DNA from 3 places in the Streptomyces sp. NPDC057137 genome. Region 1 is predicted to be linked to each of the others. Evidence: riboswitches for the same ligand, from Rfam matches in the RefSeq annotation. Region 1 holds a riboswitch; each other region holds the start of a gene.
What was found. A riboswitch is a leader RNA that binds a small molecule or an ion and turns the genes downstream of it on or off. The one in region 1 is predicted to bind cobalamin.
Positions count from the first base shown of each region.

Region 2: it holds a riboswitch for cobalamin, as region 1 does, so the genes downstream of both, metE (5-methyltetrahydropteroyltriglutamate--homocysteine S-methyltransferase) here and ACFT9I_RS00460 (prenyltransferase/squalene oxidase repeat-containing protein) in region 1, are expected to answer to the same signal.
Region 3: it holds a riboswitch for cobalamin, as region 1 does, so the genes downstream of both, ACFT9I_RS12120 (ABC transporter substrate-binding protein) here and ACFT9I_RS00460 (prenyltransferase/squalene oxidase repeat-containing protein) in region 1, are expected to answer to the same signal.

Region 1 is NZ_JBHUUW010000001.1:122,422-125,688, reverse strand. Features, by position in the region: gene ACFT9I_RS00465 (hypothetical protein) at 1-1,073, opposite strand, end outside; cobalamin riboswitch at 1,204-1,347, opposite strand; cobalamin riboswitch at 1,440-1,585, shown strand; gene ACFT9I_RS00460 (prenyltransferase/squalene oxidase repeat-containing protein) at 1,718-3,267, shown strand, end outside.
Region 2 is NZ_JBHUUW010000001.1:493,359-496,625, forward strand. Features, by position in the region: gene ACFT9I_RS02115 (GNAT family N-acetyltransferase) at 1-423, opposite strand, end outside; gene metF (methylenetetrahydrofolate reductase [NAD(P)H]) at 420-1,346, opposite strand; cobalamin riboswitch at 1,499-1,720, shown strand; gene metE (5-methyltetrahydropteroyltriglutamate--homocysteine S-methyltransferase) at 1,880-3,267, shown strand, end outside.
Region 3 is NZ_JBHUUW010000011.1:46,705-49,971, reverse strand. Features, by position in the region: gene ACFT9I_RS12125 (FecCD family ABC transporter permease) at 1-291, opposite strand, end outside; gene ACFT9I_RS12120 (ABC transporter substrate-binding protein) at 302-1,288, opposite strand; cobalamin riboswitch at 1,329-1,463, opposite strand; gene ACFT9I_RS12115 (Mov34/MPN/PAD-1 family protein) at 1,463-1,876, opposite strand; gene ACFT9I_RS12110 (amino acid permease) at 1,993-3,267, opposite strand, start outside.

The DNA.
Region 1 (3,267 bases):
ACCCAGCGCGGCGCGCCTGTCGTGGTCGGGACCGGAGGCGCGGCGGTGAAGCCGGCGCCCGCGACGGCGCGCAGACCGTCGATCGACGCGTACGCGGACGGACTCGTGTCGCTCGGCAGGTACTTGAAGCCGCCGCCCGGGTTGAACTGCTGGGCGATGAGGAAGTCCACGGGCGTCTTGCCGGCGGAGGTCAGGAAGTCGCCGGTCTGGGGGTTGATGCCGCAGGCGTTGAGGCCGGAGACGGCCCAGCCGTTGGAGTCGGTGTTGGGACCCCACATCGCGTTGAACGCGCCCGTGGTGTTGATGAGTTTGCTCTTGAGGAACGCCTTCGCCTGGACGACGTCCGGGTCGGTGGCGGGCACGCCGGACACGCACAGCGCGGCCATGGACGCGCCGGTCATGTCGATGTCGCTCGGTCCGGCGAGCGCCGTGGGATCGCCCTCCGCCTTGCTGTAGTTCCAGCCGCCGTCGTTGTGCTGATTGGCGCGGACCCGGGTGACCGCCGCGTCGAGCAGCTTCTGCGGGACCCGCTGTGCCCCGGCCTGCGTCCTGGCGCCGGCGAGCGCGAGCGCGGCGAAGACGGTGCCGTTGTAGTTGGCGGAGGGGCCGAAGTAGCCGGGCTCGGCGTTCTGCCAGTACGCGTAGGTGTCGGCGATCAGATTGCGGCCCGCGGAGATCCGGGCCGGGTCGATGCCCGCGGCGTACGCGTTGAGGATCCCCCGCTCGTAGTCCGTCACGACGGGGGCGCCGCCGGGCCAGCCCGTCGCGGCGAGGTGGTTGCGGTAGACCGTACGGGCGTTCTTGGTGGCGTCGCCGCCGGGTGTGACGTCCACGGCGGCCGTGCCGGCGGCGGCCAGCGCGCTGAAGGCCCATTCGTTGGAGAGCCCGCTCCCGGCGTAGGAGCCGTCGGCGCCCTGCAGGGATCTGAGATAGCTGACCCCGTTGGTCTTCGAGGTGGCTATCTGGGCCGGTGTCGTCGTGGCGAACGCGGGGAGCACGGTGAGCGCGAAGGCGCCGAGCGCGGCGGGCACCGCGAGCGCGACGCGGCGGGAGGACGGCGGACGGTACGACATGGCCTGCTCCTGGGATGAGGGGGACGCCGGCCAGGCGTACGCCTCCGAGCAGGGCCGCGCCGGGCGGGAACCGGGCGGTGCCGTGACGGGAGAACGACGAACGGGCCGCCGTCCAATCGCGTGGTACGGCTTCCTGTGCTGCTCTGCCGCTGGGCATTCGGGCTCGGCACGGCCTCCAGCCGTGTCATACCGCTGCGCGTCAGCCCCGGAGTCTCACCGGGTTCCCCCACTCGGCAGTCGGGGAGGCTACCGGAGCGCCGTCGGTCCGCCAAGAGCGCCTGATCCGGCGGGCCTTGGCCGGGCGTGGACGGCGCCGAACAGCCCTGGACGCGGTGCCTGGGGGAGACGTACCCCACCTTGACGCTCTGTGTGAACGCGTGTTCCACTTCGCCTGATTAGTCGCTCGACACCCAGGGGAAGCCGGTCGAAATCCGGCGCTGACCCGCAACCGTAGGCCCGTCAACTCCTTGACGGGCGAGCCGGATTACCTGGGTGGGAGATATTCAGCGAAAGACGCCGTCGCGGACTACGGCGTGGTTCGGACGGCTTCCCCGGCGTCAGCCGTGGGCCTTCGGTCACGCACGGCTCCGCCTCGGGTGACACAGGGGGCCGTGGTGGTGACCGGGAAGAGATCAGACCGTCGCGTGGGGGCGAGACTCCTCTCACTGCCGGCCGCCCTGCTGCTGACGATCGGCCTGGGCACAGCACTCGTGACGACGGCCGCCCCGGCCGCGGCCGATCCCATCGGCGACTGCACCGCCACGACCGGCGCCGTGGTCGCCGTCGACTTCGGCGACTGGGGCGGGGATGTCGTACGGGGCTGCGACACCACCTTGACCACCGGCATGGAGCTGCTGCACGACGGTGGATTCACCACCACCGGCACGGTCCACGACGGCCCCGGCTTCATCTGCCGCATCGGCCACGACAGCTTCAAGGGCGGTGCGCAGCACCCCACTCCGGCCGATGAGGCATGCCGGCTCACACCGCCGGCGGACGCCTACTGGTCGTACTGGCTCGCTCCCGTCGGGCAGGACCACTGGACGTACAGCCCGCTCGGCGCTCTGAGCCAGCGGCCCAAGCCGGGCGAGGTCCAGGCGTGGGTCTTCGGCCCCACCGACATCGGCGGCAGCACCGGACAGCCGAGCTTCACCCCGGCGGAGATACGGCCTGGCGGCGGCGGGGATCCGGACCCCGGCGAGAGCACTCCGCCGCCGGTCGAGCCGGGAACGGTCGACACCGAGGCCGCCGCCGGCTGGCTCACCGGCCGGCTGAAGGACGGCGACCACATCTTCGACGAGGGCGCCGAAGGCCCGAACCATCTCCAGACCGCCGAGACGGCGTTCGCCCTCGCCGCCGCGAACGGGCGCGGCGCGACGCTCGACAAGATCAAGGCGTATCTCACCGCGCACACAGCCGAGTTCGCGTATCCGCAGGGCACCGACAAGGCACCCGATCCCAAGGCCGCGGCCCGGCTCGCGCTGCTCGCCGAGATCTCCGAGGGCGATCCGCGCGACGTCGGCGGACACGACCTCCTCGGCGATCTCGCCGCGAACATCTGCGCGAACGGCCCGGAGAGCGGGAGCGCGCCCGGCTGCTCCGCCAAGGGCGACTTCACCGAAGCCGGTTCGACCGACGCGCAGGCACTGGCCGTCCTCGCCCTGCTGCGGGGGGACATGGAACCGCCGGCCGGCACGGTCTCCCGGCTGGCCGCCCTGCAGTGTGTCAACGGCGCCGTCACCAGCGTGCTGATCCGGCCGGGCGAGTTCTGCGAGGGCGACGCGGGCACGACCGCCCTCGTGGCGCTCGTCCTGGAGCGGGCGGGCGGCCACGGCGACGCCGTGGCCAAGGCCCGTGACTTCCTCAAGAAGTCCCAGCGGGACGACGGCAGTTACGTCGCCTACGTCGGGTCCGCCGTCGGCGATGTCGCCATGACCGCCACGGCGTCACAGGCGCTGCGCGCGCTGGGCGACACGACGCGGGCCGACGCGGCGATGTCCTGGGTGTCGAGGCAGCAGAACAAGGACGGCGGCTTCGGCTTCGAAGAGGCGACGGCCGATTCGTTCCTGTACCCGACCGTGCACGCGACCATCGGCGGCGCCGGAACCAACCTCGTCACGCTGACGACGAAGCCCACCGGGCCCACGGACCCGCCGACCGGGCCTCCGACGGATCCGCCCACCGGCCCGCCCAC
Region 2 (3,267 bases), 370 kb from region 1:
CTGGGCGAAGCCCCTCCCCTGTCCGGTGATGACGAAGCCGCACTTCTCCAGTACGCGGATCGAGCCCGTGTTGTCCGCCGCCGCGTGGGCGTGCAACGGCCGCGTTCCCACAAGGTCGATCAGTGCCGCGAGCGCCGCCGTGGCGACCCCCCGGCCCCAGTGCGCCCGGCCGATCCAGTACGTGACCTCGCGTTCGTCCGGAGGCCCGTACACCGCGACATGACCGACCACCTCCTCGTCGGCGAGCACGGTACGCATCAGCACATCCGGGCTGGCACGAATCCTCGCCCAGTGGTCGTCGAAGTGCCCCCGGTCGTAGTGGTACTTCCTGGTGACCGCCGCCACGTGCTGCGCCGCGGGGTCGGACAGGTGCTCCCAGAAGATGTTCATGTCGCTGTCGCGCACTTCACGGAGTGAGATCATCTCGTCGGTGGCTCCTGCCGCAGGTCGAGATTCTGGTAGATCTCCGTCGTCACCTTGGAGAAGTTCATGGTCATGAAGTGCAGACCCGGAGCCTCCTCGCTGATCAGCCGACGGCACATCTCGGTGGCGTGGTCGATACCGAGCGCCCTGACCGCCTTGGGGTCGTCCTCGACGGCGAGCATCCGCTCGGCGAGCCCCGCCGGGAAGACCGCGGTGCTGAGGCTCGGAATGCGGCGCAGTGAGCGGATCGTGGTGACCGGCATGATCTCCGGGATGATCGGCGTCGGGCAACCGGCGGCCGCGACCCGGTCGCGGAAGCGCAGGTAGTCGTCGACGTCGAAGAACATCTGGGTGATCGCGTAGTCGGCTCCGGCCCTGCACTTGTCGACGAAGTGGCGGATGTCGATGTCCCAGTCGGTGGAGCGCGGGTGCATCTCGGGGAAGGCCGCGACGCCGACGCAGAAGTTGCCGGATTCCTTGATCAGCTCGACCAGTTCGGCCGCGTACTCGACCCCCTGCGGGTGCTTCGTCCAGGAGCCCAGCGGGTCGCCGGGCGGGTCGCCGCGCAGCGCGAGGATGTTGCGGACGCCTTGGTCGGCGTAGTGGCCCAGGATGTTACGCAGCTCCGCGACGCTGTGGTCGACCGCCGTGAGGTGGGCGACCGGGGTGAGCGTCGTCTCCTGGGCGATCCGCCCGGTCATGCCGATGGTGCGGCCACGCGTCGAGCCACCGGCGCCGTACGTCACCGAGACGAAGTCCGGTGACAGTGCTTCCAGCCGTCGGATCGCCGTCCACAGCCCGGCTTCGGCCGCCGCGCTGCGCGGCGGCATGAACTCGAAGGAGTAGCTACGGCCGCCCGCGGCGAGGAGGTCGCGGATGGACAGAGCGCGGTCCGCTCTTGTGCTGGGAATACCGTGAGCCATGTGCGCAGGTTAATGGCTGCCACGGGCGATCCGATCGCCGTCCAATTGCTGATATCCGCTTCGGGCCGCCCGCCACGTCCCGCGTCCGGGATCGCCTCCGGGATCACGTCCGGATTGTGGGCAGCGGTGTGTGGGCGCCGTCCGTCCCCCGTAGGCTGTTCAGTGCAGCTGGTTCGCTCCTGCCCGCCAGGCAGGACGTCGTAAGAGGGAACCCGGTGGGAATCCGGGACTGCCCCGCAGCGGTGAGTGGGAACGACCGCCGTCATACGCACTGGGCCCGGCCGGGTCTGGGAAGCGACGGCCAGTAGGTGTCTCGTAACCGATACGAGACGGGCCCACGAGTCCGAAGACCTGCCCGTTGCCCGTGCGCGACCGATCGCGCGCGGCCATTCCGGTGACCTCGTGGGCGGGTCGGCGTACATATCGAGCGGCACGCGTGGCAATCGCGCGAGGCGTCCGCACGATCGGTCGTCCCTTCGCGTCCGCGTCCCGTCTCCGGGATGTTCAGGACACATCTCGCGAAGGAGAGTTCCGTGACAGCGCAGTCCGCAGCCGCGGCAGCACGGGCCACCGTGTACGGCTACCCCCGCCAGGGACAGAACCGCGAACTGAAGAAGGCCATCGAGGGCTACTGGAAGGGCCGCGTCGACGCCGACGCGCTCCGGAGGACCGCCGCCGATCTTCGCCGTTCGAACTGGCGGCAACTGGCCGACGCCGGTATCCACGAAGTGCCGTCCGGTGACTTCTCGTACTACGACCATGTGCTGGACACCAGCGTCATGGTCGGCGCTGTTCCCGCGCGGCACCGTGCGGCGGTCGACGCCGACGCGCTGGAGGGATACTTCGCGATGGCGCGCGGCACGCAGGACGTGGCGCCGCTGGAGATGACGAAGTGGTTCGACACCAACTACCACTATCTCGTCCCCGAGTTGGGGCCGGACACGGTCTTCGCCGCCGACTCCGCCAAGCAGGTCGCCGAGCTGAGGGAAGCCCTCGCGCTCGGCCTCACCGCCCGGCCCGTGCTCCTCGGCCCCGTCACCTATCTCCTGCTGGCCAAGCCCGCGCCGGGCGTGGCCGCGGACTTCGAGCCGCTGACGCTGCTGGACCGGCTGCTGCCGGTGTACGCGGAGGTCCTGGCCGACCTGCGTGCCGCCGGCGCCGACTGGGTGCAGCTGGACGAGCCCGCGCTGGTCGAGGACCGCACCCCGGCCGAGCTGAACGCCGCCACCCGCGCCTACCGCGATCTGGGCGGCGCCACCGACCGGCCGAAGCTGCTCGTCGCCTCCTACTTCGGGCGGCTCGGCGACGCGCTTCCGGTGCTCGCCAAGGCCCCGATCGAAGGCCTGGCCCTGGACTTCACCGAATCGGGCGCCGCGAATCTCGAAGACCTCGCGGCCGTCGGCGGGCTGACCGGCAAGCGCCTGGTCGCGGGTGTCGTCAACGGACGCAACATCTGGATCAACGACTTCGAGAAGTCGCTGGCCACCCTCGGCACGCTCCTCGGCCTCGCCGACCAGGTGGACGTCGCCGCCTCCTGCTCCCTCCTGCACGTCCCGCTCGACGCCACCGCCGAGAGCGACATCGCTCCGGAGATCGCCCACTGGCTGGCGTTCGCCCGCCAGAAGAGCACCGAGGTCGCGACGCTGGCCCGCGCCCTGGCCGAGGGCACCGGCGCGATCACCGCCGAACTCGCCGCCAACCGCGCCGCTCTCGCCTCCCGCGCGGGCTCGGCGCTCACCCGTGACCCGGCCGTGCGCGCCCGTACCGCGGCCGTCACCGACGCGGACGGCCGGCGCTCGCAGCCGTACGCCCAGCGCACCACCGCCCAGCGGGCGCACCTCAATCTGCCGCTACTGCCCACGACCACCATCGGGTCCTTCCCGCAGACCACCGAACTGCGCACCGCGCGGGCCGACTTGCG
Region 3 (3,267 bases), on a different contig from region 1:
GTCGGCCAGCCGGTTGCGTACGAGGGCCTGGAGGACCGTACCGACGACGGCCAGCCCGGCGCCGACGACCGCGCCGAGCAGCACGCGCGGCAGCCGTACGTCCAGGACGATCGTGCGGAAGGGGCTGGGCTCGGCGCCGCCGGTGAGGATCGTGACGACCTCGCCGGGCGGGATGCGGACCGAGCCGAGCGCGAGCCCGGCGACGACGGCGCAGGCGAGGGCCGCGATGAGGCCGCCGAGGACGAGCGCGTGCCTCAGCCGCCGCCGGGCGGGCGGGGTCTGACAGCTCATCGCGGCGCGCCTACTCGCCCGCCTCCGGGTGGAGTTGGTAGGCGAGCCGTTGGACGGCGGCCGGGGCGCGGACGCCGAGCACGGCGTCGGAGAGCGGCAGGACGGCGAAGCGCTTGTTCCTGATCGCCGGGACGTCCTTCAGTACGGGGTCCTCCAGCAGCCGCTTCTTCTTCTGCGCGACGGTGGTGGAGCCGTAGTCGTAGATGACGATCGCCTCGGGCCCGCGCGCCACGACCTGCTCCCAGGTGGCGTCGCCGAAGGACTTGTCGAGGTCGGCGAAGACGTTGCGACCGCCGGCCCGGTCGATCATCTCGTTGCCGATGCCCTTGCCGCCCGCGGTGAACGCGGTCTTGTCGCCGCTGTCGTAGACGAAGACCGAGACCGGCTTCACGTCTTGGAGACCGGCGGCCGTGGTGGCGAGGGTGGTGCGTGCCTCGGCGGTCCACTTCGCGGCGCGGTCGGCGACGCCGAAGGTGCGGCCGACCTCTTCGACCTCGCGGAAGACGTCGTCCATGGAGGTCCTGCCCTCGGTGCAGTTCTCCAGGTTGAGCCGGGTGTCGATGCCGGCGCCCTTGAGGTCGTCGCGGGTGCGGCCGTCCTTGGCGGCGAAGGCGCTGGCGTAACCGCCGTAGACGAAGTCGGGGTTGACGGCGAGGAGTTTCTCCTTGGAGGGGTACTCCTTGGCGACGACCGGGACGCTCTTGTACGCCTTCTCGTAGGCGGGCAGGACCTTGTCGTCCAGCCAGGCGGTGCCGACGAGGGACTTGGTGAGTCCGAGTTCGATCATGATCTCGGTGACGTGCTGGTTCATGGTGACCACGCGCTTCGGGGGTGCCTCGAAGGTGGTCTTCACACCGCAGTTGGTGACGGTGTACGGGAATCCGTCGGCCGGGGCTCCGGCCCTGCGGACGGGGTCCGCGCCGGCTGAGCAGGCGGCGAGCGGGAGCAGCAGCGGAAGCAGGACCGCCGGTATGAGGGCGTGGCGCCGCGAGGACATGACTGGGCCTCCTCCGGGGGATTTCCGCGTCCCCTGGCATGGTGGGAGAAGGGCGACAGGTCAGTTCCTGGCTTCCGGGGCCCCGCTCGCGCGAAGGCCCTGGTCACAGTGGCGGGACCGTGCCGGATTCACACCGGCTTCCTGGGTCCTGCCGCCCTGGATCGCGTCATCTTCTCAGACGACCTCGACCTCTTCCTCCGTGACCTCGCCGTCCACGATGCGGTACGAGCGGAACTGGAAGGGGCCCGCGTCGTCGGTGTCGGCGGTGGAGACCAGGACGTAGTGGGCGCCGGGCTCGTTGGCGTAGGTGATGTCCGTGCGGGAGGGGTAGGCCTCGGTCGCCGTGTGCGAGTGGTAGACGATCACCGGTTCCTCGTCCCGGTCGTCCAGGTCCCGGTAGAGCTTGAGCAGGTCCGCCGAGTCGAACTCGTAGAACGTGGGTGAGCGGGCCGCGTTGAGCATCGGGATGAAACGCTCGGGCCGCCCACTGCCCTCCGGGCCCGCGACCATGCCGCACGCCTCGTCCGGATGGTCCGCGCGTGCGTGGGTGACGATCTGGTCGTAGAGGGCCTGGGTGATGGTCAGCATGAGGTGAAGGATAAGCAGGTGGCCTCCGCGTCTGAGACACGGAGGCCACCTGGTGAGACAGTGCGTGAGACGGCATGTGGGACCGCCGCCGTAAGTGCCCGGCGTCGGCGTCGGCGTCAGTCGGAGACCTTCGCGTACTCCGGCTCGTGCGGGCCCTCCGGATCACGCGGCTCCCGCGCACCGGCCGCCGCGAGTTCCGGGTTACGGCGCTTGAGCAGCGCCCAGCCGCCGCCGAGGAACACCGCCCAGATCGCGCCGACGTACAGCGACACCCGGGCCTCGGAGTCGTACGCGATCAGACAGGTCACGAACGACAGGAACACCAGCGCCACCCAGCTCAGCGCCGAGCCGCCCGGGGCCGGGAACGAGGAGGCGGGCAGCCGCCCGGCGACCACGGCGGAGCGGTACTTGATATGGCTGACGAGGATCATCATCCAGGTCCAGATACCGGCGGCGGTGGCGACCGAGGTGACGTAGAGGAACGCCTTCTCGGGGACGATGTAGTTGAGGACGACGCCGATGCCCATCAGCGCGACGGACGCGGCGATGCCGAACGCCGGCGTCCGGCGGGAGTTGAGCTTGCCCAGGACCTTCGGCGCCTCGTTGTTGGCGGAGAGGTCGCGCAGCATCCGGCCGGTGGAGTACATGCCGGAGTTGCAGGACGACAGGGCCGCCGTCAGCACGACGAAGTTGACGATTCCGGCGCCGAGCGGGATGCCGATCTTGGCGAAGGCGTGTACGAACGGGCTCTCGCCCTCGCTGAATTCGGTCCACTTCACGACGGCGAGGATGACGGTGAGCGCGCCGACGTAGAAGACGATGATGCGCCAAGGCAGCGTGTTGATCGCCTTGGGGAGCGTCTTCTCCGGATTCTCGGACTCGCCCGCCGTGACGCCCACGAGTTCGACGGCGAGGTAGGCGAACATCACGCCCTGGAGGGTCATCAGGCTGGAGCCGATGCCGTTGGGGAAGATGCCGCCGTGCTGCCAGAGGTTGCCGGTGGTGGCGGTCTCGCCCGCGTCCGAGAAGCCGAGGGTCAGCACGCCGAGGCCGATGACGATCATGCCGATGATGGCGGTGACCTTGACCATCGAGAACCAGAACTCGACCTCGCCGAAGATCTTGACGGAGATCAGGTTGACGCCGAAGAGCACCACGAGGAAGACGAGGGCGCTGACCCACTGCGGGATCGAGGGGAACCAGAAGTGGATGTAGATCGCCGCCGCCGTGAGTTCGGCCATGCCGGTCACGATCCACATGAGCCAGTACGTCCAGCCGGTCACGTATCCGAAGAACGGGCCGAGGAACTCGCGGGCGTACTCCGCGAACGAGCCGGAGACCGGCCGGTAGAGGAGCAGTTCGCCGAGTGCCCGCATGATGAAGAAGATCAC